One region of the Cupriavidus sp. H39 genome, then DNA from elsewhere that is predicted to be linked to it. Evidence: riboswitches for the same ligand, from Rfam matches in the RefSeq annotation. Region 1 holds a riboswitch; the other holds the start of a gene.
The links. A riboswitch is a leader RNA that binds a small molecule or an ion and turns the genes downstream of it on or off. The one in region 1 is predicted to bind glycine.
Positions count from the first base shown of each region.

Region 1 (16,029 bases):
TGCAAGCCGCTGAAACGGGGCATCGGTATGATATCGGAAGGGCGGAGGCGCGGTTTCCCGAAGCGCGGCGCTGCCTTGGCGTAGCGGAGGGCGAGATGGCGGCCTGCAAAGGCACTCCTTTTGCCCCGGCCCCGTCCCGTGCGCCACGCCCGCGGCTCGCTCCGGCTCCGCAATGCAAAGGCTCACCATCCTCTTGCTGACACCAAGCTGGACCGCAGCGGCGGTTAAGCTGCCAAGCGACATCGGCCGAGGTCCCCACAGGGCGCCTGGTGAACCAGTAGTTGCGGCAGCCAGCGCCGAGCAGCGACCCTATTTCGATCGCGACCCGTGCGGCCCGCGCTCCAGGATCTTGTACAGATGCGAGCGGGAGATTCCCAATTGCTCGGCCGCGCGTTTCTTGTTGCCGCCGTGGCGAGCGACGGCGTCCATCACCGCGGCATAGGCCAGCTCCCGCATGCCCGCGGCGGGCTCGGCAGGGGAGCGATGTGTGGGAGTTGGCGATGGCAGGTCGTCCGTCGCGGCAGTCTCGTTTGGATACGCCTCTTCGGGCGCATGCAAGGCGGGCCGGCTTTGCTGCCCCGATAGCCCGCGCGCCGACTCGCCGCGTGCAAAATCCGCCACGCGCAGCGTCCGGCCGTCGCAGAAGACCAGTGCCTCCTCGATGCGCTGGCGCAGCTGGCGCACATTGCCGGGCCATGGCTGGCCGGCGAGGTAACGCGCCACTTCATGGTCGATGCCAGGCGCCGGCATGGCGTTGCGCGTGCAGAAGGCGTCGACGAAATGCTGCAGCAGCGCCGGAATGTCCTCGCGCCGCTGGCTCAGCGCGGGGATGCGCAGCACCACGCCGCTGAGCCGGTAGTACAGGTCAAGACGAAAACGCCCGGCGTCGATCAGTTCGGGAATGTCGCGGTTGGTGGCCGTGACCAGGCGGAAATCGACCCGCTGCGCGCGGCGGCTGCCCAGGCGTTCGATCATGTGGTCTTCCAGCACGCGCAACAGCTTGCCCTGCATTTCCATCGGGATGTCGGCGACCTCGTCGAGAAAGACCGTGCCGCCCGCGGCCAGTTCGAGCTTGCCCGCCTGTCCCTGGCGCTGGCTCCCGGTGAAGGCGCCAGGCGCGTGGCCGAACAGCTCCGACTCGATCAGCGTGGCGGGCAGGGCAGCGAGGTTCAGGCTGACCAGTGGCCGCGCGCTGGCCGGCTCGGACCCGGCGCCGTGGATGGCGCGGGCCACCAGCTCCTTGCCCGTGCCGCTCTCGCCCAGGATCAGCACCGGCACGTCAAGGCGCGCGACGGTCTGGATTTCGCGGCGCAGGCGCTGCATCGGCGCACTTTCGCCGATCAGGCCAAACGTCGGTTGCCGTTCGTGCAAGCCGTGGCGAAGACCATCGACCTCGCGCTGGTAGCGCGCCACCTCGGAGCGCAATTCAACCAGTTCCTTGTGCATGCGGACAAGCGCCTCTGGCCCCTTGAACATGACTTGCCCGATCGCGCCCACCACCTCCCCGTCCTGGCGGATCGGCATGCGGTTGACGACGCGGGTGGCGCCGTCAAGCTGCTGCAACTGTCCGATCTCGGCCTTCCCGCTGGCCACCACCTGCGGCAGCCGCGAATTGGGGATGACCTCGGCCGCCGGACGGCCGATGCCGCCGCCGGTCTCGAGGCCCAGGAATTTCTCGTGGACGGGACTGATGAAGCGCACCCGTCCTGCCTTGTCGACCACGGTGATGGCCTGGTACGGGTCGTTCAGGAAGTAGTCCAGGATCGCGCCGGCGAAGGGCACCGTGCCCAGGAAGTCGAGCAGCACGGCCTGGCTATCGGCGTGATGCAGAACGATCAGCTGGCGCTCGCCGTCTTCCAGCGACAGGCCGATGAAGCGCCGGTCGGCTGCGTCAACGGGAAACAGCCTGCGTCCCGAACCCGGCGCGCCTGCGCGGGCGCATGCAGCGAACGCGGCGTCGGCGATGGCGGGGTCGGTACAAGCACCGAGCGCTGCCTCGCGTGTTCCGTCGCCAGAACAGACGAGCACGCCGAGCGCGAACTTGGTTCCGTCTTGTGCCTTCATTGAGGACACATTGTGTCTCCGTGCGTGCCTGCTGTGCGGACACATTGTGTAGTCATTGGAGACATCCTAATGGCGGCCCCGAAATTATTCAATAAATTCAACCCATAAGCGGGTTTTTGGGGGCTGGCACATCTCCTGCGAGAAGTTGCCAACACATGTATTGCGCAAAGACACAGGAGAGGACAGTGAGTTGGCAGCCTGAAATCGATGAACTGGCCCACCGTCGACGGCTCGCCGCCCGGATGGGCGGCGAAGGCAAGGTGGAGCGCCACAAGGCGGCCGGCAAGCTGACGGTGCGCGAGCGGATCGACGCCCTGGCGGACCCCGGCTCGTTCCGGGAGGTCGGTGGCCTCACCGGCAGCGGCCGTTACGACAGCAACGGGCGGCTGGTGGACCTGGTTCCGTCGAACCTGGTGATGGGCCGGGCGCAGGTAGGCGGCCGGCCCGTAGTGCTGGTGGGGGACGATTTCACCGTGCGCGGCGGTGCCAACGAAGGCGCAGTGGGCGACAAGCTGATCCACGCCGAGAAGATGGCGCACGACCTGCGGCTGCCGATGATCCGGCTGGTCGACGGCACCGGCGGCGGCGGTTCGGTGCGCAATATCGAGATCAAGGGCCATACCCTGATTCCCACCATGAAGGTCTGGCAACACGTGGTGGAGAACATGTCGGTGGTGCCGGTGGTGTCGCTGGCATTGGGTTCGGTGGCGGGCATGGGCGCGGCGCGCGTGGCCGCCAGCCACTATTCGGTGATGGTCAGGGAAACCTCGCAACTGTTCAGTGAGGGCCCGCCGTCGGTCGTGGCCCGCGTGGGCGAGGCGCTGAGCAAGAACGAGCTGGGCGGCAGCCAGATCCACACCCGCAACGGCGTGGTCGACGATGAGGTCGGCACCGAGCAGGAGGCCTTCGCGCGCGCGCGCCAGTTCCTGTCTTATCTGCCCCCTTCCGTATTTGAACTGCCGCCGCGCGGCGAGCCCAGGGACGACGCCGCGCGCCGCGACGAATGGCTGCTGTCGGCGATTCCGCGTGACAGCCGGGCGGATTACAAGATCCGGCCGATCCTGCAGGCCTTGATGGATGACGAGTCCTGCTTCGAGATCGGCAGGCACTGGGGCTGCGCCGTCATCACCGCGCTGGCACGCCTGGATGGCTGGCCGGTGGCGGTGATCGCCAGCGACCCGTCCTTCCATGGCGGCAGCTGGGACAGCGACAGCGCCGAGAAATTCACGCGCTTCGTCGACATGGCCCAGGCCTTCCACCTGCCGGTGGTCAACCTGGTCGATACAGCCGGGTTCCAGGTCGGCCTGGAGGCAGAAAGGGCAGGGATCATGCGCTATGGCGTGCGCGCGCTGGCAGCGCTCTACCAGGCCACGGTGCCGTGGTGCTCGGTGATCCTGCGCCGCGCCTATGGCGTGTCGGCAGCCGGCCACCAGCACATGGGGCGCTTCAATTTCCGCTATGCCTGGCCCTCCGCCAGCTGGGGCGCATTGCCGATCGAAGGCGGCCTCGACGTCGCCTACAAGGCCGAGATCGAAGGCGCCGACGATCCGGTGCAGAAGCGCGCCGAGATCGAGCTGCGCGTGCGCAGCCTGACGTCGCCGTTCCGCAGCGCGGAAGCCTTCGTCATCGAGGACATCATCGACCCCCGCGACACCCGCACGCTGCTGTGCGAGTTCGCCAACCTGGCGGCGCCGCTGCGCGAGGCCGGGATCAGCCGCTTTGGCATCCGTCCCTGAGCGGCCAGGCCAGGCATCACCGGTACGGCACGGACATCGAATTACAGAGAGGAGACTGCATTGAAGAAGCTGTTGATTGCCAATCGAGGGGAGATCGCGCTGCGCGTGCTGCGCGCCGCACGCGATCTCGAGATCGGGACCGTCTCGGTCTATTCGCAGGACGACCAGGGCGCGCTGCACCGGATCCTGGCCGACGAGGCCGTTGCCCTCGACGGCGCCGGGCCGGCTGCATACCTCGACATGGCAGGCATCATCGCCGCGGCGAAGGCATCCGGCTGCGATGCGATCCATCCGGGCTATGGCTTCCTCAGCGAACGGGCCGACTTCGCCCAGGCCTGCCATGACGCCGGCATCCGCTTTATCGGCCCTACCGTCGAGCAGCTCGCGCTGTTCGGCGACAAGGGGCGGGCGCTTGAACTGGCGGCCGACAGCGACGTGCCGGTCATGCCGGCGACGCGCGGCGCGGCGTCGCTGGAGGAAATCGCCAGCTTCTTCGACCAGCAAGGCGGCGCGGGCGTGGTGATCAAGGCGGTTGGCGGTGGCGGCGGCCGCGGCATGCGCGTGGTACGACGGCGCGAAGACCTGGCCGAAGCGTATGCGCGCTGCCGTTCCGAGGCGAGCTCGGCGTTTGGCATCGATGCCGTCTACGCCGAGCGGCTGGTTGCCCGCGCGCGCCATATCGAAGTGCAGATCGCCGGCGACGGCGCGCATGTGATTGCCCTCGGCGAACGCGACTGCACCCTGCAGCGCCGCTTCCAGAAGGTGGTCGAGATCGCCCCCAGCCCGGTACTGAAGCCACAGCTGCGCGAGCAGATCATCAAGGCGGCGCTCAGGCTGGCGCGCCGCGTCAACTACCAGAGCCTGGGCACCTTCGAGTTCCTGGTCGAGGAAGCCGAATCCGGCGAGCAGAAGGACTTTGTCTTTATCGAGGCCAACCCGCGCTTGCAGGTCGAGCACACCATCACCGAGCAGGTTACCGGTGTCGACCTGGTCGCGCTGCAGATCGGGATCGCCGCCGGGCAGGCGCTCGCCGATCTCGGCCTGGATCCCGCCGCGCCGCCGCAAGCCCGGGGCTATGCCATCCAGGTGCGCATCAACGCCGAGATGACCGATGCGCAAGGCCTGGCGCGTCCCGCACACGGCCGCCTGGAGCGCTTCGACCCGCCTTCGGGCCCGGACGTTCGCGTCGATTCCCATGGCTACACCGGCTATGAACCGTCGCCCAATTTCGACACCCTGCTGGCCAAGCTGATCGTCACCAGCTCAGCGCCGAAGTTCGACGCGGCCGTGCGGCGCCTGCAGCGCAGCCTGGCGGAGTTCCGCATCGCCGGCGTCCCGACCAACCTGAACCTGCTGCGCGCGCTGGTGCAGCGCGACGATTTCCTCGCGCAGGACGTCCATACCCGGCACTTCGAGGCGATCGTGCAAGAACTGGCCGCAGCGGCGGAGGCCATTGCGCAGGCCGGTCGCGCGCACGAAGCCTTGCTGGGCGGCGCGACGCGTCCTTCGCAGGCGCTTGCGCCGCGCCACGTCGATCCGGAAGAGGAAATCAGCGAGGGCCTGGTGGCTGTCCGTGCGCCGCTGACGGGCAGGGTGGTCGAGATTGGCGTCGCGCTGGACCAAATCGTCAAGCCCGGCCAGACGATTGCAGTGCTCGACGCCATGAAGATGGAGCACGCCATCGTCGCCGAATGCGGTGGGCGCGTGGTCGACCTGAGGCTGGAGCCGGGCGCGCTGGCTGCGGAAAACCAGGTGCTGATCGTGCTGGAGCAGCTCGAGGCCGATGGCGTCGCCGTGGCCGCCGCGCAGCAGGCCGACTCCGACGCGATCCGCGCCGACCTGCAGCGCGTGCTGGACCGGCATGCCTACCTGGATGACGCCGCGCGCCCCGATGCCGTCGCCAGGCGCCGCTCGCGCGGCCAGCGCACCGCGCGCGAAAACGTCGCCGACCTGTGCGATCCGGATACCTTCGTGGAGTACGGCGCGCTGGCGCTCGCCGCGCAGTCGTCGCGCCGCAGCCAGCAGGACCTGATCGTCAACACCCCGGCGGATGGCCTGATCACCGGCATCGGCAATATCAACGGCGAACTGGTCGGCAAGGCGCGTGCACGCAGCGCGGTGATGGCCTACGACGCCACGGTGATGGCCGGCACGCAGGGCAAGCGTAACCACATCAAGACCGACCGCATCGTCGAGGTGGCGCTGCGCGACGAGCTGCCCCTGGTGCTGTTCGGTGAAGGCGGTGGCGGCCGGCCCGGGGACGTCGATTTCCCTTCGGTGTCCGGGCTGTACCAGCCGTCGTTCGCCGCGTTTGCCGAGCTGAGCGGCAACGTGCCGGTGGTAGGAATTGTTTCGGGCCGCTGCTTCGCCGGCAACGCGGCCTTCCTTGGCTGCTGCGACGTCATCATTGCCGACAAGTCAGCCAATATCGGCATGGCGGGACCGGCCATGATCGAAGGCGGCGGCCTCGGCATCTTCCGCCCGGAAGAAGTCGGTCCCGCAGCGGTGCAGGTGGCCAACGGCGTGATCGATATCCTGGTCGACAACGAGGCCGAGGCTGTGCAGGCGGCGAAGCACTACCTGTCCATGTTCCAGGGCCGCGTGGCGCACTGGAGCGCGCCGCAAGCGCTGGCGCTGCGCCAGGTCGTGCCCGAGAACCGGCTGCGCGTGTACGACACCCGCAAGGCCATCGAGGGCATCGCCGACGTCGGCAGCGTGCTGATGCTGCGCGCCGGCTTCGGCGTGGGCATCCACACCGCGCTGGCGCGTGTGGAAGGCCAGCCCGTCGGCATCATGGCCAATAACCCGTATCACCTTGGCGGCGCCATCGATGCGGACGCCGCGGACAAGGCGTCGCGCTTCATGCAGCTGTGCGATGCGCACGGCCTGCCGATCATCTCGCTGATCGACACCCCGGGGTTCATGGTGGGTCCGGAATGTGAGGCCCGGGCGCAGGTGCGGCACGTCTCGCGCATGTTCCTGACGGCGGCCAAGCTGCGTGTCGCGTTGCTGGCGGTGACGCTGCGCAAGGGCTACGGCCTGGGTGCGATGGCCATGGCGGGAGGGGGCTTCCGCTCGGCAAGCTTCACCGTGTCGTGGCCGACCGGCGAATTCGGGCCGATGGGTCTTGAGGGCGCGGTCAGGCTGGGCTTCAAGAAGGAGCTCGAGGCCGTGCCGGATGGCCCCGAGCGCAAGGCGCTGTTCGACAGGCTGGTCGCCCAGTCCTACGAGCGCGGCCACGCGATCAACACCGCGGCCGCCGTCGAGATCGATGCGGTGATCGACCCCGCGCAGACACGGAAGTGGATCGCACAGGGCATCGCCTCGGCGGACTTGCGCGGCCGCAGGGAGCGCCGCGGATTCATCGATGCGTGGTAAGCGCCGTACCCGGCGAATCCCTACACAGAGCCAAGAGGTTTCCATGACGAAGCATGGGTTTGACCCGGCGCAGCTGGCGCTGGGCGGCTTGCGCGTGCTGGAGGTCGGCAGCGGCCCCGCGCTGGCGTATGCGGGCAAGCTGTTTTCCGACTTCGGCGCCGAAGTCATCAAGGTGGAGAGCCCGGCGGGCGACGCGTGGCGGCGCATGCCGCCGCTGGTCAGCGCACCAGGCGCCGCGCAACCGGAAAGCGCGCTGTTTGCGTGGCTGAACACCAACAAGCGCAGCGTTACCGCCGATGACCGAAACGCCGAGGACGGCGCGTGGCTGGCACAGCTGGCGCTGACGTGCGACGTGGTGCTGGACGCCCGTGCGCTGGCTGAAGGCCCGGGCATTCTCGGCACGCCGGTCTGGCGGCAGGCGGCCGATCACACGCCACGTCACGAGCCGATCGAGGTGGCACTCACCTGGTTCGGCGAGAGCGGGCCGTACAGCCATTACGCCGGCGCCGAAGCCGTGTGTCGCGGGCTTGCCGGCGCCGTGCACGGCAGCGGCCCCGCGGATGGGCCGCCGCACATGCCGCACGACGTGCAGTCGGCGATCGTGGTCGGGCTGAGCGCATTCTCGGCCGCCGTCGCGGCGCTGATCGGAAGCGGCCAGGGCAGCCGCCGCTATGTGCTGAGCGCCCACGAAGCGGTCTTCGGCGTGGTCGAGATGGAAGCGGGCATGGTGCAGGACCAGCGCCATCCGCTGCGGCGCCTTGGCGTCAACCGGTTCTGCGGCACGCATCCGGCCGGGATCTACCAGACAGCCGAAGGTTGGATCGGCATCTTTACGCACACCCTGCCGCAGTGGAAGGGCCTGTGCGAGGCCATCGGTCGTCCCGACCTCGGCAGCGATCCACGCTACGCAAGCGGGCCGGAACGGATGGAACGTGCGGACGAGATCGACGCGCTGCTGATGCCTGCGTTCCTGACGCGCACGGCCCGCCAGTGGTTCGAGATCCTGGGCGGGCAGAAGCATCCGGCCGTGATCGTGCCGACCATGGAGACCCTGCTTGGCCAGGAAGTGCACCGGCAGCGCGGTGCCTTCGTGCCGGTCGGCGTGGGCGGCGCTACGTTCGAAGGCCCGGTGGTGCCGCTGCGCCTCGATGCGGCGGGGCCCCTGCCCGGCGGCAAGGCGCCGGCAAAGGGCGCGCATGACCTGCACTACCGCACCGCGGGACTGGACCATCGCCCGCGCCTGGCGCTGATGCGAACGGCCGGCGAGCACCTGCCGCTCCAGGGCATGCGCGTGATCGACCTGACGATGGGCTGGGCCGGGCCGCTGGCGGCGCGGACGCTGGCCGACTTTGGCGCGGAGATCATCAAGGTCGAGAGCACCGGCTATCCCGACTGGTGGCGCGGCGCCAATTTCACCGAGGCGTTCTATCGGGACAGGCTGTACGAGAAGAACTCGAACTTCAACCTGATGAACCGCAACAAGCTGGGCATCACGCTGGACCTGACACGGCCCGAAGGCAAGCAGCTGCTGCTGCAGCTGGTCGAAGGTGCCGACGCGGTCATCGAGAATTATTCCGCCGAGGTCCTGCCCAAGCTCGGGCTGGACTACGAAGCCCTGCGCGCCAGGAACGAACGGCTGGTGATGCTGTCGATGCCGGCCTTCGGGCTCGGCAACGCGTGGAGCAATACCCGAGCGTACGGCGGCACGCTCGAGCAGGCCAGCGGGCTGCCGCTATACACGGGTCACCCGGATGGTCCGCCGGCCATGACGTCGTACGCCTATGGCGATCCGGTCGGCGGCCTGAACGGCGGCGCGGCGATTCTGCTTGCGTTGTTTGCCCAACAAGCGACGGCGCAGGGTCGGCACATCAACCTGTCGCAGGTAGAGGCCATGTTGCCGATGGCCGCACCGTTCATGCTGGAGCAATCCGTCACCGGCGGCGTGTCGCCGCGGCAGGGCAATCGCCATCCGATGCATTGCCCGCATGGCTGCTTCCGTTGCGCCGGCGACGATGCGTGGATCGTGCTGACGGTGACCGACGCGGACTGGCCCGCGCTGTGCCGGGCGATCGGCCGGGCGGACCTCGCGGCGGATCCCCGGCTGGCGCAGGCCTCGGGACGGCGCGCCGGGGAGGCCATGATCGAACAGGCGATCAAGTCCTGGTGCGTGGTTCGCGACGCCGACGCGGCAATGCAGCAGCTGCAACAGGCCGGGATCGCTGCCGGCGTGGTGCGGCCCATGTCGCAGGTGCTGCGGGACCCCCACCTGCGCGCGCGCGGGTTCTGGCGCCAGGTCGAGCGCGCCCACGTCGGCACCTACACATCCAGCACCGCATGGTTCAGGACCGGGCCGGACCCCGTGCCCATCCGCCATCTCGCGCCGACGCTGGGCGAACACACCGAAGCGGTGCTGCGCGGCGTGCTCGGGCTCAGCGCGGACCAGATCGCAAGCCTGGAACAACAGGGCATCACCGGCACCGTCGCGAAACCAAAGCAGGCAAGGCAGATGCCATAAGCCCTGCAAGTATTCAGAAACACGACTATTACGATACGGAGACGACATGAACAAATCGACATGGATCCAGCGGTGCCAGGCAGGCGCAAAGGCCGGCAAACTCAGCATGGCGGCAGCCGCGCTTGGCCTCCTGGCCACGACGATGGCCGCGCCGGCCGCGGCCCAGAATACCGGCTGGCCTAACAAGCCGATCCGGATGATTGTTCCCTTTCCGGCGGGATCGTTCACGGATACCGTGGCCCGGGTGCTTTCGGAGCGCCTGACCAAGTCTCTCGGCCAGCCTGTGGTGGTGGAAAACAAGGCTGGCGCGAACGGACTGATCGGCGTTGGCGAGGCCGCCAGGGCGGCGCCCGACGGCTATACCTTGCTGGTCACCAACTCCAGCAGCATCACCATCAACCCGCAGATCTACAAGAAGGGCACCTACTCGCCAAAGGACTTCACGCCGGTCACGCTGGTCCTGGAGGCGCCCTTCATCCTCGTCACCAATCCTGAATGGTCGCAGAAAAACGCGGTCGGCTCGGTGCCCGAGCTCGTGCGCTACGCGACGCAGCATCCTGGCAAGGTCAGCTATGGATCCGCCGGGCCGGGCAATATTGCGCATCTCAGTTTTGCCATGCTGAACAACCGGACCAGAATCAAGACCACGCACATTCCCTACAAGTCCGCGGCCCAGGCGCAACTGGCCGTGATCAGCGGTGAGCTGGATACCGCCTTCGACACCTGGACCGCGCTGCCGCAGATCAAAGCGGGCAAGCTGAAGCCCCTCGCCGTCAGCGCTCCGAAGCGCATGGCGCAGTTGCCGGAGGTGCCAACGCTCGAGGAGCTTGGCATCTCGCCCTTCGACGTGACCTTCTGGATCGGCATGCTGGTACCGGCCGGCACGCCGCCGCAGATCGTCCAGAAGCTTCATTCGGTCGCGCAGGGGCTGCTCGAGGACAGCAAGGCGAAGACCGCGCTGGGCCAGCAAGGCGATGTCGTGATGATCGATCCGGCCAATTTCGCGAAGCGCGTGGCAAAGGAGGAGGGCAATTGGACGGCGGTGATCCAGCGCGAAGCGATCACGCTGGATTAAGGCGGCAGACGGCGCGGCGAGCGTTGCGAAGTCTGTGGGGAATGTGCACTTTGGCGGAGGTTGATTGATAGCGCCGGGCGGCCAGTATGCGGCCGACTGGCCTGGCGCGGGCTGGTGAGTTTTACCGTCGTAGAACGACCGACCCTTCGCCGTCAATCAAGTCTTCGTGTCTGGAACGGCCGTCCATCGTTGTTGAGCCGTCATTCGCTCACCCCTGCAAACTCGGTAGCGCGGACAGGACTCAAACTTTCTCCCGATCTGCATCGGCCTGTTGAAACTATCCTGGCCTGGCGCCCGACCCGATGATGAGTTCAAGCTCGGTCTTGAAGCCATCACCGGCGTCAAACTGCTTTAGGCATTCATAAACATCGTTCCAGGCCTTCAATCTCGCCGCGACGTCGAGGTCGGCTATCACAGCCCGGTATGCCCCGGCGGCTTCCTGCATCAGTTGCAGAGCATCGGACGCGCTCGGCAAGGCGAGTTGCGCTCGAACGTGTTGTGTTTTCACATCGCCAAGACCGCTGTCGTTCATCAGGCGTTCCATCACGCCATCGCCTCCCAGTGCGAAGATTCCAGGTTGTCCGGGCGCGGGAGGAGACTTGCCTGCGTGGCGTAGAAGGATCGCCATCGGCTGAGCCATGAAGGGATTGTTGGCCGGCGTCGTGAAGACCAGCGCCGCGAAACGCGCGCCAGGCTTGAGTGCGCGTTGGACAGCTATCAAGGCCTCACCAGGTGACGGAAAAAGCATCAATCCCAAGCGGCACATCGCCGCGTCGAACGGCGCCAATGTCTCGTCCAATTCGTCTGCGGCGCATTCCAGTGTTTCGATATTCTGAAGACCGGCACGCGCGGCATTTCGGCGGACATGCTCCAGCATGGTGCCCGATAAATCACAGGCAACCACTTCGCCGTCGGCACCCACTCGCATTGCTGCCTGGATGCTCTGGCTCCCGGCACCGCAAGCGAGATCGAGAACGCGCATACCCGGCCGGATACCGGCCATATCCATGAGCGTGTCCGTGGCGCCCGAAAGATTGGTGGCGAACACATGCTCCCACTTCGCCCAGCCGGGTGCTGCCGATTCCCACGTATTGCGAAGATTGGATTTCACCCTGCTGTCGGTCATCTGTACGCTCCTCAGGACCCACCGCCGTTTGTACAGGAGCATTGTATTGCGCAAGCGATCGTGTGGGTCCTGTCGTGCAGCGCCCGTTGGTTGGCCTCCACGCAGAAGGCTTTCATTCTGCGCACAATTGGAGACTGCGCGGGTGAGTGAGTGCCTTCCTGAACGAATCCAACGGCTGAGTGGCCATTTGTTCGGCTCCGGTCTTGCCCTGACCCTCTACCTTCGCATCATCAGATCCCGCCCGCCGCCATGGCAGCGCCCGGCACTACCGCCGGCGCCGTTCCCAGTGCCTGGTCCACAACGCCCGCCACCATGTCCGCCGTCACCGCCGACAAGGTCCACCCCAGGTGTCCATGGCCGGTGTTGTAGAAGATGCAGGCCGCGCGACCGCGCCCCACGCGCGGCAGCATGTCGGGCATCATTGGCCGCAGCCCGGCCCACGGCACCACGCTGCGCGTGCTGACGCCGGGGAAGCACTGCTGCACCCAGTCCACCAGCGGGCGGATGCGGTCGGCGCGGATATCGCGGTTGGTGCCGTTGAACTCGGCGGTGCCGGCAACGCGGAAGCGGTCGTCGCCCAGGCGGCTGGTTACCAGCTTGGTTTCGTCGTCTAGCAGGCTGACCACCGGTGCCGCGGCGCGGCTGGCGTCATCGGTCAGGTTGACGGTGATCGAATAGCCCTTGACCGGATAGATATTGACGCGGTCGCCCAGCCCGGCGGCCAGCGCGCGGCTGGCGGTGCCGGCGCAGATCACGGCGCCGTCGAAGGTGGAACTGGCGGTGTCGTTGTCGTCCTGCACGGTGACGGTGGCATGCCGTCCGTCCGTTTTCACCGCGCGCACGTCCTGGCCGTACAGGCAGCGCACGCCCAGGCGCGCAATGGCGGCGGCGAGGCCGCTGGTGAACTTGTGGATGTCGCCGGTGGAATCGCTCTCGGTGAAGTAGCCGCCATAGTAGGAGCCTGCCAGCGTCGGCTCGATCGCCCGCATCTCCCCGGGCGTCACCGCGCGCCGCTCCAGGCCGCCTCGCGCCAGCAGCGCGGAGACCCGGCCGGCATGCTCGAAGCCGGCCCGGTCGCGATAGATATGGAGGATGCCGGCCCGCTTCAGGTCGAAGTCGATGCCTTCCTGCGCCGCCCAGGCAAACAGGTGCTCGCGCGCGGCGATGGCCAGGCGCGCGGTTTCGATGGTGTTGCGGCGGTAGTGGGGAATCGACGCGATGAACTCGGCGAACCATGACAGCTTGTGCCAGCTGGGCCGGGGATTGACCAGCAGCGGCGCATCATTGCGCAGCATCCATTTGATGCCCTTGACGAGGGTGGACCAGTGGGTCCAGACCTCGGCATTGGAGGCGGAGAGTTGCCCGCCGTTGGCGAACGAGGTCTCCATGGCGGCATAGCGGTGCCGTTCGAACAGCGTGACGGAGAATCCGCGCCGGGCCAGCGCGTAGGCCGTGGTAACACCGGTGATGCCACCGCCGATGACAGCGATCGTTTTCATGATCTGCAGGATCCAGGAACGTCTGAGGGTAGGAGTCCGCACGCAACATGCGTGAAGGACGCCCCCTCTGTTCTGGACCTGAGAGATTCACGACGCCTGGCCGCGGGGGCGGGGCGCGCTTGCTCCTTCGGTATGCCGGGCTGACGATGGCGTCCGGCATTCTTCAGAGTGCACTGACGGGTGATGCCGGTCCTTTTGCCTGAGAGTTTCCGGGGCGGTTGCTCCTTCGGCGCCGTGCGCGGCGGGCGCCGCGACGGTCTCTCCCTGCATCACGCTGGCTGGATGCCAGTCGGGGCAATGTAGTGACAAGGCCGTGCATTGGGTATGCGGGTTAACGCTGAGATTGCCGGCGGCCCGCGTCGCTATGTCGCATCGGCGCCAATCGCCTCGCCCCATAAAATGTCAGCGCTCGCTATCGGGGAGGCGCGGGAGGCGCCTGATGCTGCGCAGGACAGCGAGCCAAAAAGACGACAACAAGGTTTCCAGTGAAGAAAAATCGCATTGCGCTCGCGGTTTCGGCGGTGCTGATGGGGCCCCCCGTTGCGGTCGCCCAGGCCGTGGATGCGCCCGAGCCGCTGCAGGAGGTGGTGGTCTCGGCCAAATCGGAGTCCGGCGAAACACCGGCGATCCCGCCCAACACGCCCGCGCCCGCCTACGGCATCCGCAGCACCCGCATGGCCGACTTCAACGTGGTCAATACGGAAGACGCGCTCAAATACGCGCCCAACCTCGCCGTGCGCAAGCGCTTTATCGGCGATATGAATTCGATCATCTCGGTGCGCAGCACCAGTTCGCGCCAGTCGGCGCGCGGGCTGGTCTATGCGGACGGCCTGCTGCTGTCCAACCTGCTGGGTTCGGATTTCAGCTTCCCGCCGCGCTGGTCGCTGGTCAATGCCGCCGAGATCGAGCGCATGGACGTGCTGTACGGCCCGTATTCGGCGCTGTATCCCGGCAACTCGCTGGGCGCGACGGTGCTGATCACCACGCGCACGCCGGAGAAGTTCGAGGGCGATGCCGGCGTGCAGCTGTTTGCGCAGCGTTTCGGCCTCTATGGCACCCATGACAACTTCAACGGCGTGCATGCCAACGCCTATGTGGGCGACCGCGTCGGCGCGTTCTCGTGGCTGGTCAGCGTGGACCGGCAGGACAGCAAGAGCCAGCCGCTGAGCTTCTATACCGCGTCGCGCTCGACGCGACCAGCGGGCGCGGCGGACATCCCGGTCTCGGGCGCCTATTTCGACCGGGACCAGAGCGGCCGCGATCGCGTGGTGATGGGCGTGAACAGCGAAGGCATCACGCACACGGTGCAAGACCAGCTCAAGCTCAAGCTCGGCTACGACATCACCAGCACGCTGCAGGCCCAGTTCACCGCCGCCTACTGGCAGCAGGACCGCTCCAATTCCACCGGCAGCTACCTGCGCGATGCCAACGGCAACGTGGTCTCGGGCGGGCCGGTGAATATCGGCGGCTACCAGTATGTGATTCCTGCCAACGCCTTCGCGCCGGGCAACGGCGAGGACGCGCGCTGGCTCTACGGGCTGTCGCTGCGCACGCGCAATCAGACCGGCTGGAACTTCTCGGGCGTGGCCTCGCTGTTCGATGTCAGCAAGGACGTGAGCCGCAGCGCCGGCACCGCCGGCAACGGACCGGGAACGGTGACCTATGGCGATGGCACCGGCTGGCGCACGCTCGACCTGAAGGCCGACTACCGCCCGCAGCGGTTGCAGGGCGGGCATTGGGTCACGGTCGGCTACCACTATGACAACTACCGGCTGAGCAACACCAGCTACGACACCTCTGACTGGCGCGCGGCCACCATCACCGCGTTCAACAACGCCTTCGCCGGCAAGACCGAGACCCAGGCGCTCTTTGCGCAGGACGCCTGGTACTTTGCCGAGGACTGGAAGCTGATTCCCGGCGTGCGCTACGAGCACTGGCGCGCCTATGACGGCAGCCGCAGCCAGCCGGGCGTGGCGGTCGGCTATCCCGTGCGCAGCGAATCCAACTGGTCACCCAAGCTGACGCTGGAGAAGGCGTTCGGGCAGGACTGGCTGGGCCGGTTGTCGCTGGGCCAGGCCTATCGCTACCCGACCGTCAGCGAGCTGTTCCAGGGCCGCATCACTGGCACGGCGCTGATCAACAATGACCCCACCCTGCGGCCCGAGCGCTCGTTCTCGAAGGACCTGACCTTCGAGCGCACGGTCGATGCCTCGAACTTCCGGGTCTCGCTGTACGAGGACGATATCCGCGATGCGCTGGTCAGCCAGACCAACACCACGGTATTCCCCACCGTCACCAGCTTCCAGAACGTGGAGCGGGTGCGCACGCGCGGCATCGAGCTGGCCTATGACGGGCGCGACGTGCTGGTGAGCGGCTTCGACCTGTCGGCCAGCGGCGCCTACAACCATTCGAAGACGCTGGAGAATGCCAACAACCCGGCCTCGGTGGGCAAGTATTTCTACCGCATCCCGAAGTGGCGCGCCAACCTGGCGGGCACCTATCGTTTCGCGCCGGCGTGGGCCGGCACGCTGGCCATGACCTATTCGGGCCGGCAGTACAATACGCTCGACAATTCGGACACCAATCCCGATACCTTTGGCGGCACCAGCAGCTTCCTGACCTTCGACGTCAAGGTG
Region 1 is NZ_CP189846.1:166,133-182,161, reverse strand. It holds gene ACOCMH_RS01280 (sigma-54 interaction domain-containing protein) at 310-2,064, opposite strand; gene ACOCMH_RS01275 (acyl-CoA carboxylase subunit beta) at 2,250-3,800, shown strand; gene ACOCMH_RS01270 (carboxyl transferase domain-containing protein) at 3,861-7,178, shown strand; gene ACOCMH_RS01265 (CoA transferase) at 7,222-9,693, shown strand; gene ACOCMH_RS01260 (tripartite tricarboxylate transporter substrate binding protein) at 9,740-10,768, shown strand; gene ACOCMH_RS01255 (class I SAM-dependent methyltransferase) at 11,046-11,894, opposite strand; gene ACOCMH_RS01250 (D-amino acid dehydrogenase) at 12,125-13,435, opposite strand; glycine riboswitch at 13,451-13,570, opposite strand; glycine riboswitch at 13,571-13,669, opposite strand; gene ACOCMH_RS01245 (TonB-dependent receptor) at 13,921-16,029, shown strand, end outside.

Region 2 (16,029 bases), on a different replicon from region 1:
TTCATCTCGCCGATAAAGCGCGACGGCTGGCACGAATAGGTTTCTCGCGCGCGCTTGCGCTTTTTGCACCAGCTGACATGCAGGCTGCGCTGCGCGCGCGTAATGCCCACGTACATCAGGCGCCGTTCTTCCTCGATCTTTTCGTCGCTCATGTCCTCGTCCTCGCGGCAGTGGGGCAGGATGCCCTCTTCCACGCCGACCAGGAACACATGCGGATACTCCAGCCCCTTGGACGCATGCAGCGTGGACAGCCGCACCGCGTCGGGATCTTCCTCGCGGCCTTCGAGCATGCTCATCAGCGCCACGGTCTGCGTCAGTTCGAGCAGGTTCTTGCCTTCGCTGCCGAACCCGTCGGCAGTGTCGAAGCCGGTGGCTGCCTCGCCCTCCGTCCCCTCGGGCTTGGTGCCCTTGCGCTTGAGCCAGTCGAGGAATTCCAGGGTATTGGTCCAGCGCGACTGCGCCTGCCGTTCGTCAAAACTGTCGTACAGGTAGGCCTCGTAGTGGATGCCTGCCATCAGGTCGTCGAGCACCTCGGTGGCCGGGTCCTTCGCGGCACGGTCGGCCAGCCGCACCATCGATTCGCAGAACACGCGCAGCGGTTCGAGCTGGCGCGGCTGCAGCTTGCCCTCGATGCCGCCCATCATGGCCGCCTCGAACAGCGACACCTTGGCCTGGCCGGCAAACGTGCCCAGCACTTCCAGCGTGGTGTTGCCGACGCCGCGGCGCGGCGTGGTGATGGCGCGGATAAAGGCGGGATCGTCGTCGGGATTGGCGATCAGGCGCAGATAGGCGCAGATGTCCTTGATCTCGGCCTTGTCGAAGAAGCTCTGGCCGCCCGACAGCACGTAGGGGATGCGCTCGCGCCGCAGGATCTGCTCGAACAGCCGCGCCTGGTGGTTGCCGCGGTACAGGATGGCGTAGTCGCGGAACTGCGCGCGGCGCTCGAACTTGTGCGCGGACAGGCGGAACACTACCGACTCGGCCTCGTGCTCCTCGTCGTTCATCGGGTGGATGGCGATCGGGTCGCCCATGCCGTGCTCGCTCCACAGCTTCTTGTCGAACAGCTTGGGATTGTTAGCGATGACGGCGTTGGCCGCTTCCAGGATGCGCACGGTGGAGCGGTAGTTCTGCTCCAGCTTGATCACCTTCAGGTCCGGGAAGTCGGTCTGCAGCCCGCGCAGGTTGTCCAGCGTGGCGCCGCGCCAGCCGTAGATGGCCTGGTCGTCGTCGCCCACCGCGGTGAACGCCGGCGCGCGCAGGTGCGAGCCGCCCGCGAGCAGCTTGAGCAGCTGGTACTGGCAGGCGTTGGTGTCCTGGTATTCGTCGACCAGGAAGTAGCGCAGGCGGTTCTGCCACTTGAGCCGGACCGCTTCATTGCGCGCGAACAGCTCCGCGGGCAGGCGGATCAGGTCGTCGAAATCCACGGCCTGGTACGCGTTCAGCGTGGCGACGTAGTTGCGGTAGACCAGCGCGGCCTGGTGTTCGTCGGCATTACCGGAGACCGCGGCCTGCGCGATCGCGGCCTCGGGGTCGACCATGCCGTTCTTCCACAGCGAGATCGTGCTTTGCACGCCGCGGATCAGCTTCTTGTCGGTGGTGCCCAGCTGTTCCTGGATCAGGCCGAAGCAGTCGTCCGAATCCATGATCGAAAACTGCGGCTTCAGGCCGACGTGCTCGGCTTCCATGCGCAGGATCTGCACGCCCAGCGAATGGAAGGTACAGACCGTCAGCTGCCTGAGCGGGATGCGCTTGCCCTCGCGCGTGGTCTTGCCCTCCATCAGCTTGGCGATGCGCTCCTGCATTTCCTTGGCCGCCTTGTTGGTAAACGTGACGGCGGCGATATGGCGCGGCTCGAAGCCCTTGTCCTCGATCAGATGCGCGATCTTCTGCGTGATCACCCGGGTCTTGCCGGAGCCCGCGCCGGCCAGCACCAGGCAAGGCCCGTCCAGGTAGCGGACGGCTTCGGATTGGGCGGGGTTCAGGCCATGGGTCATGCGGGAAGGCGCTTTGGGGGCGGCAAGGGATTCGATCGGAAAGGGCGGCGAGGCAGGCGGGGCGCGCCGCATCCCGTCAACAGGACCGGCGGCAAAGCTGCCGATGTTAACACGCACGCGGTGGCAGGTCAGTCAGCGTAATCCGCGTGCGCAGGGCTGTTTGTGTCACCGGCGTAACACTTCGTAAAGCCCGGAGCCGATTGCGCAATACGACGCTCTAACAAGTGTGTCCCTCGGCCTGTCGGAGGACTTGGGCATGCATAAATCATCACATCGGAGCCAAACCATGAAATCCCTGCAAGCTTTGACCAAGGTGACCCTGATCGGCATGACGGTCGCGGCCTTTGCCGGTTGCGCGGACATGACCCCGAAGCAGCGTAATACCGCCATTGGCGCGGGTGCCGGCGCCGTCGGCGGCGCCGTCCTTACGGACGGCAGCGCGCTGGGTACGCTGGGAGGCGCCGCGGTGGGCGGCGTCATCGGCAACGTGGTCACCGACGACAAGAAGAAGTAAATCCGGCCACGCAGCACCGGGTACGGCAGGCTCCGGCGGTGGTTTGACAAAGGCCGGGGCCTCCCGTACATTGCGCGCATCCGACCGGGAGAGCGCGCAGAACTGCGCCGCCGAAGGGGTATCACCCGAAAACTCTCAGGCACCACGGACCGGTCGGATCGGCATGCAACATGCACACGATGCATGCCGCACTCTGGAGAGCGGCACCCGCCATTCGTGGCGAGCGTGCCCACCGAAGGGGCGCGCGAGGATGGGATCGACCCGGTCCGCCTCGTAATCTCTCAGGTATCGAGGACAGAGGGGTCATCCGCTGCAGCGGATTGCCTGGCATCACGGCCAGGTGATCGTTGCGGCGGATGACCCTTTTTTGTTTTCGCCAACCGAGACTGCCCCCGAGGATCCCATGACGCTCCAGGCCACGCCCCTCAACGCTATCCACCGCGCCCTCGGCGCCCGCATGGTCGACTTCGGCGGCTGGGACATGCCGGTCAACTACGGCTCCCAGATCGAAGAGCACAACGCCGTGCGCACCGATGCCGGCATGTTCGACGTCTCGCACATGTGCGTGGTCGATCTCGCCGGCCCCAATACCCGCAGCTTCCTGCGCGGCCTGCTGGCCAACAACGTCGACAAGCTGCAGACCCCCGGCAAGGCGCTCTATTCGTGCATGCTCGACGAGAACGGCGGCGTCATCGACGACCTGATCGTTTATTTCTTCGCCGAGGACCGTTTCCGCCTGGTGGTCAACGCCGGCACCGCGGTGGGCGACATCGACTGGATCCGCGCCCGCAACGACGCCACGGGCAGCGGCGTGACCATCACCCCGCGCCGTGAAGACGTCGCGCCGGAAGGCGTGCAGCCGCTGGCGATCGTCGCGGTGCAAGGGCCCAACGCCCGCGCCAGGGTGTGGAGCACCTTCCCCTCGACCCAGCCTTCCGATGCGCTCAAGCCTTTCAACGCCGTGGTGGTGCAGGACCCCGCCCTGGGCGAAGTGATGGTGGCGCGCACCGGCTACACCGGCGAAGACGGCTTCGAGCTGGTGCTGCCGGCAGCCAGCGTCGCCGGCCTGTGGGAAAAACTGAATGCCGCGGGCGTGCGCCCGGCCGGCCTGGGCGCGCGCGACACGCTGCGCCTGGAAGCGGGCATGAACCTGTATGGCCAGGACATGGATATCAACGTCTCGCCGCTGGACGCGGGCCTGGCGTGGACCGTCGACCTGCAGAGCGAGCGTGACTTCACCGGCAAGGCGGCGCTGGCCGCCAACGGCCAGCAGCAACAGTTCCTCGGCCTGATCCTGCGTCCGACGGAAGGAAAAGCGGGCGGCGTGCTGCGCGCCCACCAGAAAGTCATTACCCCCGCCGGTGACGGTGAAATCACCAGCGGCACCTTCAGCCCCTCGCTGTCGCAATCGATTGCGTTCGCGCGCCTGCCGCTGGGCGTGAACGTGGGCGACACCGTGCAGGTGGAGATCCGCGACCGCAAACTCAACGCGACTGTGGTTAAACTGCCGTTTGTGCGTCATGGCAAGGCACTCGTGAGCTAAGGGAAAGCCCCGCTCACCCAACGGTCGCCCTCGCCTGCCGGCGCGTCATGCAATTCGCGCCGGGCAGGCATCACCCAACAAGAAACAGATCTGAATCCGGAGAACCTTCATGAATTTCCCCGCTGACCTCAAGTACACCGAGTCGCATGAGTGGGTGCGCGTCGAAGCTGACGGCACGCTCACCATCGGCATCACCGACCACGCCCAGGATGCGCTGGGCGACATCGTCTTCCTGGAACTGCCTGAAGTGGGCAAGTCGGTCGGTGCCGGCGACGCGCTGGCCGTGGTGGAATCGGTGAAGGCGGCGTCCGACATCTACGCCCCGGTGGCCGGTGAAGTGATCGCCGTCAACGAGGCCGCCACGGCCGCGCCGGAAAGCGTCAACGCCAACGCCTTCGACGCGTGGCTGTTCAAGCTCAAGCCGGCCAATGGCGACGACGTCAACGGCCTGATGTCTGCCGACGCCTACAAGGCCAGCGTCGGCGCCTGATCGCCCGCCGGTCCCGCGCCAGGGATCGGCACACCGCATTCGCGGCGCCGCGGCACGGCTGACCACCTGCCGCTGCGCCCACCACGAGGTTCTTGCCCATGAACGCCCCGCTGCCCATGAACGCCGCCCAAGCAACCCGGCCCACGCTGGCCGAACTGGAGGCGCGCGACGCCTTCGCCGCCCGCCATATCGGCCCCGATACCCCCGAGCAGCAGCACATGCTGAAGGCGCTCGGCTATGACAGCCGCGCCGCGCTGATCGACGCCGTGATCCCCGCCGCCATCCGCCGCCGCGACGGCATGCCGATGGGCGAGTTCACCGAGCCGCTGAGCGAAGAGGCGGCGCTGGCAAAGCTGCGCACCCTCGCCGGCAAGAACAAGGTACTGAAGAGCTTTATTGGCCAGGGCTACTTCAACACCATCACGCCCGGCGTCATCCTGCGCAATATCTTCGAGAACCCGGCCTGGTACACCGCCTACACGCCCTACCAGCCCGAGATCTCGCAGGGTCGCCTGGAGGCGATGCTGAACTTCCAGCAGATGGTCACCGACCTGACCGGCCTGGACATCGCCAATGCGTCGATGCTGGACGAAGGCACCGCAGCGGCCGAGGCCATGACGCTGCTGCAGCGCGTGAACAAGCACGACTCGAACACCTTCTTCGTCGCCGACGACGTGCTGCCGCAGACGCTGGAAGTGGTGCGCACGCGCGCGCTGCCGCTGGGCATCGAAGTCAAGGTCGGGCCCGCCGCCGATGCCGCCGCCGCGGGCGCCTTTGGCGTGCTGCTGCAATACCCGGGCGTGAACGGTGACATCAACGACTACCGCGCCATTGCCGAGGCCGTGCACGCCGCCGGCGGCCTGGTGGTGGCCGCCGCCGACCTGCTGGCGCTGACCCTGATTGCCGCCCCCGGCGAATGGGGTGCCGACGTGGCCGTGGGCAATTCGCAGCGCTTCGGCGTGCCGCTGGGCTTTGGCGGCCCGCACGCCGGCTACATGGCGGTGAAGGACGCGTTCAAGCGCTCGATGCCGGGCCGGCTGGTGGGCGTGACCATCGATGCGCAAGGCAACAAGGCCTACCGCCTGGCACTGCAGACGCGCGAGCAGCATATCCGCCGCGAGAAAGCGACCTCCAACATCTGTACCGCGCAGGTGCTGCTGGCGGTGATGGCGTCGATGTACGCCGTCTACCATGGCCCGCAGGGCCTGAAGCGCATCGCGCAACGCGTGCATCGCCTGACCGCGACCCTGGCCGCGGGCCTGGAAGCGCTCGGCTTCGCGCGCACCAACGCCAGCTTCTTCGACACGCTGACGCTGGAAACCGGCTTCAACACCGATGCGATCCATGCCGCCGCCACCGCGCGCGGCATCAACCTGCGCCATGCCGGCGCCACGCGCGTCGGCATCTCGCTGGACGAGACCGCCACCCGCGCCGACGTGATCGCATTGTGGGAGATCTTTACGCAAGGCAAGCCGCTGCCGGCCGAGGTGGACTTCGACAAGCTCGAGGCCGCCGCGGACGATGCCTTCCCGCCCGCGCTGGCGCGCACCAGTGCCTACCTGACGCACCCGGTCTTCAACACGCACCACGCCGAGCATGAAATGCTGCGCTACCTGCGCATGCTGGCCGACAAGGACCTGGCGCTGGACCGCACCATGATCCCGCTGGGCTCGTGCACGATGAAGCTGAACGCCACCAGCGAGATGATCCCGGTGACCTGGCCCGAGTTCAGCCAGATCCACCCGTTCGCGCCGCTGGACCAGACCGTGGGCTACCGCGAGATGATCGACCAGCTCGAGGCCATGCTGTGCGCCGCCACCGGCTATGCCGCGGTCAGCCTGCAGCCCAACGCCGGCTCGCAGGGCGAGTACGCGGGGCTGCTGATCATCCATGCGTATCACGCCAGCCGCGGCGAAAGCCATCGCGACATCTGCCTGATCCCGTCGTCGGCGCACGGCACCAACCCGGCGTCGGCGCAGATGGCCGGCATGAAGGTGGTGGTGGTGGCCTGCGACGAGAACGGCAACGTCGACCTGGACGACCTGGCGAAGAAGGCCGGGCAGCACAGCCAGAACCTGGCGGCGATCATGATCACCTACCCGTCCACGCACGGCGTGTTCGAGCCGGGCGTGCAGCAGATCTGCGAGATCGTGCATCAGCACGGCGGCCAGGTGTACGTCGACGGCGCCAACATGAACGCGATGGTCGGCACCGCCGCGCCGGGGCAGTTCGGCGGCGACGTGTCGCACCTGAACCTGCACAAGACCTTCTGCATCCCGCACGGCGGCGGCGGCCCGGGCGTGGGCCCGGTCGCGGTCGGGGCGCACCTGGCGGACTTCCTGCCCAACCAGGACAGCGTCGGCTACCGCCGCGACGAGCGCGGCATCGGCGGCGTGTCGGCGGCGCCGTTCGGCTCGGCCAGCATCCTGCCGATCTCGTGGATGTATATCGCGATGATGGGCTCGGCCGGCCTGACCGCCGCCACCGAGAACGCGATCCTCGCGGCCAACTACGTCGCCAAGCGCCTGGCGCCGTACTACCCGGTGCTGTACACCGGCCAGCATGACCTGGTCGCGCACGAGTGCATCCTGGACCTGCGTCCGCTGCAGAAGGAAACCGGCATCAGCAATGAAGACGTGGCCAAGCGCCTGATGGACTACGGCTTCCACGCGCCCACCATGAGCTTCCCGGTGCCGGGCACACTGATGATCGAGCCGACAGAGTCCGAAGCGCTGCACGAGCTGGACCGCTTCATCGACGCCATGATCGCGATTCGCCAGGAGATCGGCCGCGTCGCCGACGGCACCTTCGACCGCGACGACAACCCGCTCAAGCACGCGCCCCACACCGCAGCGGTGGTGACCACCAACGAGTGGACCCACCAGTACACGCGCGAGGAAGCCGCCTACCCGGTGGCGTCGCTGCGCACGCAGAAGTACTGGCCGCCGGTCGGCCGTGCCGACAACGTGTATGGCGACCGCAATCTGTTCTGCGCCTGCGTGCCGGTCAGCGACTACGTGGTGGACTGAGCCGGCACCCCGGCCAGAAGCTAAGCTGTACTCAGGGCGCCGCGCAAGGCGGCGCCCGCCGGTTTGCCGGCGTTAACCTGGAGCCGTCCGTGGCAGTCAGCGTTTTCGATCTGTTCAAGGTGGGCATCGGCCCGTCGAGCTCGCACACCGTGGGGCCGATGCGCGCGGCCCTGATGTTCGCGCAAGGGCTGGAGCGCGACGGGCTGCTGCCGCAAGTTGGCAGCGTGCGGGTGGAGCTGTACGGCTCGCTCGGCGCCACCGGCAAGGGCCACGGCACCGACAAGGGTGTGATCCTGGGCCTGATGGGCGAGGCGCCCGACACCATCGATCCGGATGCCATCGACACGCGCCTGGCGGCCTTGCGCAAGACGCGCGAGCTGTCTTTGCTGGGCCGCCACGTGGTCCCCTTCATCGAGAAGGAGCACATCGCCTTCTACCGGCGCGAGGCCATGGCCGAGCATCCCAACGGCATGAAGTTCCACGCCTTCGATGGCGGCGGCGCCACGCTGCGCGAGGCGCGCTACCTGTCGGTCGGCGGCGGCTTCGTGGTCACCGCCGGCGCGCCCAATACGCAGGTGCTCAATGCCGCGCAGCAGTTGCCGCACCCGTTCCGCAGCGGCAAGGAACTGCTGGAGATGACCCGCGCCAGCGGCAAGAGCATCGCCCGGCTGATGCTGGAAAACGAGCTGACCTGGCGCAGCGAGGAAGCGGTCGTCAGCGGCCTGCTGCATATCTGGGACGTGATGCAGGCATGCGTCGCGCGCGGCTGCCGCACCGACGGCGAACTGCCGGGGCCGTTCAAGGTGAAGCGGCGCGCGCCCGAGCTCTACCGCAGCCTGACCGAGCGTGCCGAGCGCACGCTGTCGGATCCGCTCTCGGTGATGGACTGGGTCAACCTGTACGCGATCGCCGTCAATGAAGAGAACGCCGCCGGCGGGCGCGTGGTGACGGCGCCGACCAATGGCGCGGCCGGCATCATCCCGGCGGTGCTGCACTACTATGACCGCTTCGTGCCCGGCGCAAACCGCGAGGGGGTGGTCGACTTCCTGCTGACCGCCGGCGCGATCGGGCTGCTGTACAAGCTCAACGCGTCGATCTCCGGCGCCGAGGTCGGCTGCCAGGGCGAAGTCGGCGTGGCCTGCTCGATGGCTGCCGGCGCACTCGCCGCAGTCACGGGCGGCAGCCCGGAACAAGTGGAAAACGCCGCCGAGATCGGCATGGAGCACAACCTGGGCCTGACCTGCGATCCGGTCGGCGGGCTGGTGCAGATCCCGTGCATCGAGCGCAACGCGATGGCCTCGGTCAAGGCGGTCAACGCGGCGCGCATGGCGCTGCGCGGCGACGGTACGCATTACGTCTCGCTCGATTCGGTGATCAAGACCATGCGCGAGACCGGCGCCGACATGAAGACCAAGTACAAGGAAACGGCACGCGGCGGGCTGGCGGTAAATATCGTGGAATGCTAGGCAAGGTGCGGCGTATCATGGCGGCGTTCCCGGGGCAAACAACAAGAGCACGGCCATGCAGACCTTCCACCAGTTGTTCGACGAGACCTCGTCCACCTTCACCTACCTGCTGATCGACGCCGCTACCGGGGATGCGCTGCTGATCGATCCGGTCGACCATCAGCTCGAGCGCGACCTGGCGCTGCTGCAACAGACCGGAGCGCGCCTGGCATGGGTGATCGAAACCCACGCCCATGCCGACCACATCACCTCGGCCGGCCACCTGGCCTTGCAGACCGGCGCGCATACCGCGGCGCCATCGGGCTGCGACATCAAGCCGGCGCAGAAGCAGCTGATCGACGGCGACACGGTTGCCTTCGGCAAGCAGGTGCTGCGCGCCATCCATACCCCGGGGCACACCGCCGGCAGCATGAGCTACCTGTGGGAAGAAGCCACCGCCGATGGCATCGTGCGCCGCGTCTTCACCGGCGATGCGCTGCTGATCGATGGCTGCGGCCGCACCGATTTCCAGTCCGGCGACGCCGGCACGCTTTACGACAGCCTGACCCGCAAGCTGTTCGCGCTGCCCGACGATACGCTGGTCTATCCGGCGCACGACTACAAGGGCCGCACCGTCTCCAGCATCGGCCATGAACGCGCGCACAACAGCCGCGTCGCCGGCCGCACGCGCGAGCAGTTCGTCGAGATGATGCGCAACCTGAACCTGCCGCGCCCGAAACTGATCGATGTCGCCGTGCCGGCCAACCAGCGTCTGGGCCTGCGCGACGGCGAAAGCGTGCCGCACGGCGCCTGAAGTCTTTTCCGGCCTCGGGCCTTTCCCCATCTCAGGAGTCCCTGCATGTCCACCTATACCGCTGAAGTCCTGTGGCAACGCGACGGACAGGATTTCGCCGGCAACCGCTACAGCCGCCGGCATGTGCTGCGCTTCGACGGCGGCGCCGAAGTCCCGGGCTCGTCGTCGCCCCACGTGGTGCCGCTGCCGATGTCCGATGCCAGCGCGGTCGATCCCGAAGAAATGTTCATCGCGTCGCTGTCCAGCTGCCACATGCTGTGGTTCCTGTCGCTGGCGGCAAAGCAGCGCTTCGTCGTCGACCGCTACCTGGACGCCGCCACCGGTGTGATGGAAAAGAACGCCGACGGGCGCATGGCGATGACGGTGGTGACGCTGCGCCCGCAGGTCACGTTTGGCGGCGAGCGCGAGCCCGCGCGCGAACAGCTCGACGCCCTGCACCACGCCGCGCACGAGGCCTGCTTTATCGCCAACTCGGTCCGGACCGAGGTGCGCTGCGAACCGGTGTACGCCGGCGCCTAGCCGCGCTCGGGCACACGGCCATGCCTGCCGGCGCGCTGGCTGCCGCAACGCCATCGACGGCGCGGCCACGGACGGCGTGGACGCGTTGGCCGGGCTGGCTGGCCGCGGCTTTGCTGGGGATTGCCGTGATGGCCATGCTGCAGGACCACTTTCTCTATTTCCCCGAACGCGCCCCGGTCGACGACATGGTCTCGGCCGGTTTGCGCGCCTGGCCGGGTCCGGATGATTTCCGCGGCCTGGTGGCCGAGCCGCCCGGGCCAGTGCGGGCCACCGCGATGGTGTTTCACGGCAACGCCGGGCATGCGGGGCATCGCCACTACTACGCCAGGGCCCTGGCGCCGCTTGGCATCCGCGTGATCCTGGCCGAGTATCCGGCGTACGGGCCGCGCGCGGGCACGCTGGGCGAGCGCAGCTTCGTCGCCGATGCGGAGCAATCGATCGCGCTGGCGCGACGCCAGTTCGACGGCCCGCTGCTGCTGATCGGCGAATCGCTGGGGGCGGGCGTGGCGGCGGCCGCCGCGGCGCGCCAGCGCGACAACGTAGCCGGTGTCCTGCTGATCACACCCTGGGACACGCTGGCACATCTGGCCGCGCACCACTATCCCTGGCTGCCGGCCGGCTGGTTGCTGCGCGACCGCTACGACAGCGTGGCCAACCTGGCAGGCTTCGGCCGCCCGGTGATGGTGGCCGTGGCCGAACGCGACACCATCGTGCCGGCACGCTTCGGCGAGGCGCTGCATGCGTCGCTGGGCGAACCGCGGCGGCTGGCGGTGATCCCCGGCGCCGGCCACAACGACTGGACCGGGCATGTCGACGCCGGCTGGTGGCGCGACGCGCTGGCCTTCCTGCTGCCGCGGCCAGACTGACTACTGGCTCAGGCGGCCCAGCGGTCGCACGCCTTGCGCACGGTCTCGCGCTGGCTGCGCGCCTCAGCGTCGACCTGGCGCAGCCAGCGGGCATCGCCATCGCGGCGCCCGGCCAGCGCGCGGATATTGGCCAGCGCCTCCAGCGAGCCGAGCGCCTCGGCATGCGGCACCAGCGCGTCGCAGATCGACAGGATATGGTCCGCGATCGGCATGCGGGTCAGCTCGTTCGGGTGCACGTACTCGCCCTCGAGCCCGAAGCGGCAGGCCTGGAAGCGGTTGAAGGTGTACACCAGGTAGTCGTCTTCCTGCGGCATGAACGGCCGCGACAGCAGCAGGTAGCGCGCCAGCATCTGGATATACGCGGCGATATCGCAGGCGCGCTGCACCGTCAGCGGCGTGTCCATCACGCGGACCTCGATGGTGCCGAACTCCGGCTTGGGCCGGATATCCCAGTAGAAGTCCTTCATGCTTTCGATCACGCCGGTATTGCGCATCTTCTCGAAGTACGCGGTGAAGGTGTCCCACGTCAGCAGGAACGGCGCGCGCCCGCTCATCGGGAAGGCCGCGACCGAATTCAGCCGCGCCGAGGCAAAGCCGGTATCGACGCCCTGCACATAGGGTGAGGACGCTGCCAGCGCGACGAAGTGCGGCACATAGCGGCCGATCGCATGCAGCAGGAACAGCGATTCGTCGGCGCTGGGGCAGCCGATATGCACATGCTGGCCGAACACGGTGAACTGCTTGGCCAGGTAGCCGTACAGCTCGGAGATGTACTGGTAGCGCGGCGAATCGGAGATGGTGCGATCGGCCCATTGCTGGAACGGATGCGTGCCGCCGCCGGCGATGCCCAGGTTCAGCGAGTGCGACGCCGCCACCATCAGGTCGCGCATCACTGTCAACTCCTGCAGCGCCTGCTGGTAGCTGTGGCAGATGCCGGTGCTGATCTCGATCATCGACGGGCTGATCTCGGGCTTGATGTCGCCGGCATGCTCGGCGCCCTTGAGGGCGCGCAGCAGGTCGGGGGCGAACGGCGCCAGGTCATAGTCATGCCGGTTGACCAGCTGCAGCTCCAGTTCGACGCCGAAGGTCAGCGCCTCGGATTGCTTGAACGGTTCGAGCGACATCAGCGCCCTCCTCCATTGGCCCGGATATCGACGCGGACTTCGCCTGCATAGCGCAGCGCCCAGGCCGCGATCACAGGGCCGAAAAGTTGTTCGATGGCCAGCGCGCACAGGATGATGGCGGCCAGCGGCTGACCGGTGCCCGGGTAGAGGCGCGCCACATCGTGCATCAGCAGGTAGGCCAGGCCCGACATCGGCGCCAGCGCCAGCCCCAGCGCCATGCACTGGCGCAGGCTCAGGCCCGAGAACGATCCCAGCGAGACTACGCCGGCCAGCTTGGCGACGTGGCGCAGCACCACCAGCGCAATGGCGTAGACGCCGCCCACCGCCCAGTCCTGCGCCGTCAGCGGCAGGCCCAGCGACACCACCATCACGATGATCAGCAGGCTGCCGGCGCTGCCGAAATGCGGCGGCCACACGTGCGGGTGGTTGTCCTGGTGCTTGAACACCACCCCGGCCAGCATCAGCGTCAGCGGCATCGACAATTTTAGTACCCGGGTCAGCGCCAGCGTGAACAGCACCAGGCCCACCAGCACCAGGAAGCTGTAGTGGTCGTCGGCCGACATGCGGTCGTAGATGGCATGGCCGAGCTTGCCCACCACCCAGGCCAGCAGGCACGAGCCCACCAGCAGGTACAGCGGATGCAGCAGCGCGGCACCCAGGTTGCCATATTCCGAATGCAGCCAGCCGGTGGCGACCTGCACGATGGCGGCGGCATAGATGCTGTTGAGCGCGGCCATGGCCATCAGCCGCTCGGTGACCTGCCCGTCCGCGCGCAGTTCGTTCTTGAGCTGCAGCACGATGGTGGGCGAAGTGCTGACGGCGATCCCTCCGGCCAGGATCGCCACGCCGGGCGAGGCGCCGATCCACTGCAGCACCGCCGCCACCAGCCCCCAGGTCAGCAGGCTTTCAAAGGCGCTGGTGAGCAGCAGCCAGCGGTTGGCGCGCAGCCAGGTCAGCGAAAGGCGGTGGCCGAGTTCGAACAAGGCCAGGGCCAGCGCCATATCGATCAGGATACGGGTCTGGTTGATCATGTTCTCGTCGACGATGCTGCGGCCCAGCATGCCGGCGCACAGCCCCGCCGCGGCGTATCCGACGATGCGCGGACAGCGCAGCCAGCGCCGGCTCACTTCGCCGGCCAGGCCGGCACCCACCAGGGCCAGTCCGACCCAGAACAGGCCGCCGGGCGCGAGCGGGAGGCTTGGAAAAAGTTGGCTCAGTCCATTCATGGCGACATGGTAATGTAAGCACTTCACAATCCATGTCAGTGATTGTCCGACACCGCACCAAACGCGCGCCTTATTTCGGTCATCTGCACGTAAAAAACGCCATCTGCAGATGGCGTTTTTTACACTCCTTACATCGTCAGCCGATTCCCTAGCCGCGAGAGACGTTTCAGACGCCCCACATCTTCCACACCGGACGGGTCGCCTTCAATGCCGCCTCGACCTGCCCATACAGCGTGCGCGTGGCGCCCTGCGCCGCGCCACGCGCACGCGCCTTGTCGAAGTAGCCAAGCGCGGCTTCGCGCTGCCCCTGCCCGAGTGCGGACTGCACCGCGCGCAGGTACACCTCGGCGTCCCAGTCGTCACGCGCGGCGAAGGCGGCGACGAAGTCCGCCAGCGCGGCATCGTGGCGGCGCGCGGCGTTGTGCACCAGGCCCCGCTGCACGCGCGGGCCGGCCTGGTCCAGCGGATCGCCCTCGGTCAGCGCCACGGCCTGCTCGAACAGCGGCAGCCCGCGCTCGGGCTCGCCCAGGTCGCGCCAGACCTGGCCAAAGCGGTTGTACAGCCACGCATCTTCCACCAGCAGCGCGCGACGCTGCTGGGCCTCGATTTCGGCCAGCGCATCGGTGCGGTCGTGCTCGTCCATGCCGGCCATCTGTGCCTGCAGCAGTGCGGCGTAGTGCGCGCGCGCATGCGCCATCGGGTGCGCGGCCTCGCTGCGGGCTTCCACCGGCAGCGCGTCCAGGCGCGCATCCATGTGCGCCATCGCGGCCCGCGCCGCCTCGCGCGGCTCGGCGCCGCCGATGGACTTCCAGGCGGCGATCATGCGGCTGAAGGCCCACGTCACGTCGGCCGGGTTGCGCTCGAGCGGGTAGCGATTGAGCACCTCTCCGGCCAGCTCGGCCACCTGCTGGTGCTGGCCGGCATCGGCGTGGCAATCCAGCAGGTCGATCCAGTGTTCGATGAACTCGCTGGCGGCCATGCCCTGGCGGTGCAGCGCAATGCGCTCGTCCGCATGCGCGGCGTCGGCCGGCAGGCTGCGCGCCAGCAGCCGGCACAGCAGCGAATAGACATGGGGGTCGGCATTGCCGCCATGGCCGGCGGCATCGCCCTGGCCGGTGGCAAAGTACTGGTCGAAGCGCGCCACGCCCGCGCGCCCGGCCTGCACCAGCAGCGGGCGCAGCGCGGCCTCGGCGGCCGGCACGTCGTCGATAAATTCGCCCAGCGCCATCGCGGCGCGGTAGTAGCGGGCGCCGTCGTCGGACTGGTCGGTCAGCGTAAAGCGCAGCCACGGTTCGCGATCGACGGCGGCGGTGGCGTCACCGCGCTGCGCCAGCTGGTGGCGCCAGGCCAGTTCGCGTACCTGGCTCTGCGGGTCGGGGACCTGGCGCAGGTAGACGCCGAGATCGTCGAGCGCGCCCTGCACGTCACCGACGCCATGGCGCAGCGGCGCCCGCAGCCGGCGCGCCTCGGGGTGGTCGGGATGCTCGGCCAGCACGCGCGCGGCCTGGTCGGCAGCGACGGCATCGCCAGCTTCGGCATCGAGCTGGAGCAGATGCGGGTTGTCCAGCGCGACGCGGCCCAGGCAGACGCGCAGCAGCGGCTCCGCCGGCACGCCGGCGGCCTCGGTGCGGGCGATGTAGTCCGTCACCAGTGGCGCGATGTCGTCGGCGCCCAGGTCGGGGTTGCGCACCATCAGGTCGTACCAGTAGCGCGCCGCTGCGGCCATGTCGCCCAGCCGCAGCGCGGCCAGGCCGGCGTGGAAATGCGCAGCCCATTCGCCGGTCAGCAGCCCGCTGCGCTGCGCGGCCTCATGCAGCCACGGGCGGGCTTCGGCATCGCGGCCCAGGCTCATCAGCATGGCGCCGTAGCGGTGCGCGATCACCCCGCGCGAGACCCAACGGTGCGGCGGCTGCAGCGGCAGCGTGTCGAGCCGCGCCAGCGCCTCGTCCAGCACCGCGAGCGCGGCGTTGGCGTCGCCGTTGTCAAAGTGCAGCCGCGCCCGCAGCATGACGAAATCCACCACTTCGGGGCGCGCCAGCGACAACTGGTCGGCAATCTGCAGCGCTTCGGCGAAGCGCCCCTGGTTGGCTAGCCCGATGGCGTGGTCGTAGCTGGCTTCCTGCTCGGACACGTACTGCTCCTATGGATTAAAAAAAGTGCGAGTGCGGGATTATGCGCCAATGGCACGCATGGGCGTCAGCATCGATGGCGATGCGTCAGGTCTCACCCAATCTCCAACGTGGCGTCGTGCCTACCTCTGGGCTCGGAAGACGCGCCACTACGCTCGGAATACTCAGCCGGAATTCAGGAATTCGGCCACGGAAACCCGGTATTGCCGCAACTACGGTCAAAGGCAAGTGCTGACGCACTGTCGTTCGCGAGCCGCCATGCACGGGTGCTCGCGTTCCGTATTGTTCCAATGACCAAGACCGCAATGAAATCTTACCTCTGCCTGCGACCGTCGC
Region 2 is NZ_CP189848.1:106,330-122,358, forward strand. It holds gene ACOCMH_RS16020 (UvrD-helicase domain-containing protein) at 1-1,994, opposite strand, end outside; gene ACOCMH_RS16025 (glycine zipper 2TM domain-containing protein) at 2,281-2,508, shown strand; glycine riboswitch at 2,584-2,670, shown strand; glycine riboswitch at 2,692-2,816, shown strand; gene gcvT (glycine cleavage system aminomethyltransferase GcvT) at 2,912-4,051, shown strand; gene gcvH (glycine cleavage system protein GcvH) at 4,161-4,541, shown strand; gene gcvP (aminomethyl-transferring glycine dehydrogenase) at 4,640-7,570, shown strand; gene ACOCMH_RS16045 (L-serine ammonia-lyase) at 7,660-9,036, shown strand; gene ACOCMH_RS16050 (MBL fold metallo-hydrolase) at 9,092-9,829, shown strand; gene ACOCMH_RS16055 (OsmC family protein) at 9,875-10,348, shown strand; gene ACOCMH_RS16060 (alpha/beta hydrolase) at 10,369-11,214, shown strand; gene ACOCMH_RS16065 (YbdK family carboxylate-amine ligase) at 11,223-12,338, opposite strand; gene ACOCMH_RS16070 (cation:proton antiporter) at 12,338-13,564, opposite strand; gene ACOCMH_RS16075 (hypothetical protein) at 13,731-15,695, opposite strand.
Region 2: linked by a shared signal. The riboswitch ahead of gcvT (glycine cleavage system aminomethyltransferase GcvT) and the one ahead of ACOCMH_RS01250 (D-amino acid dehydrogenase) in region 1 are both predicted to bind glycine.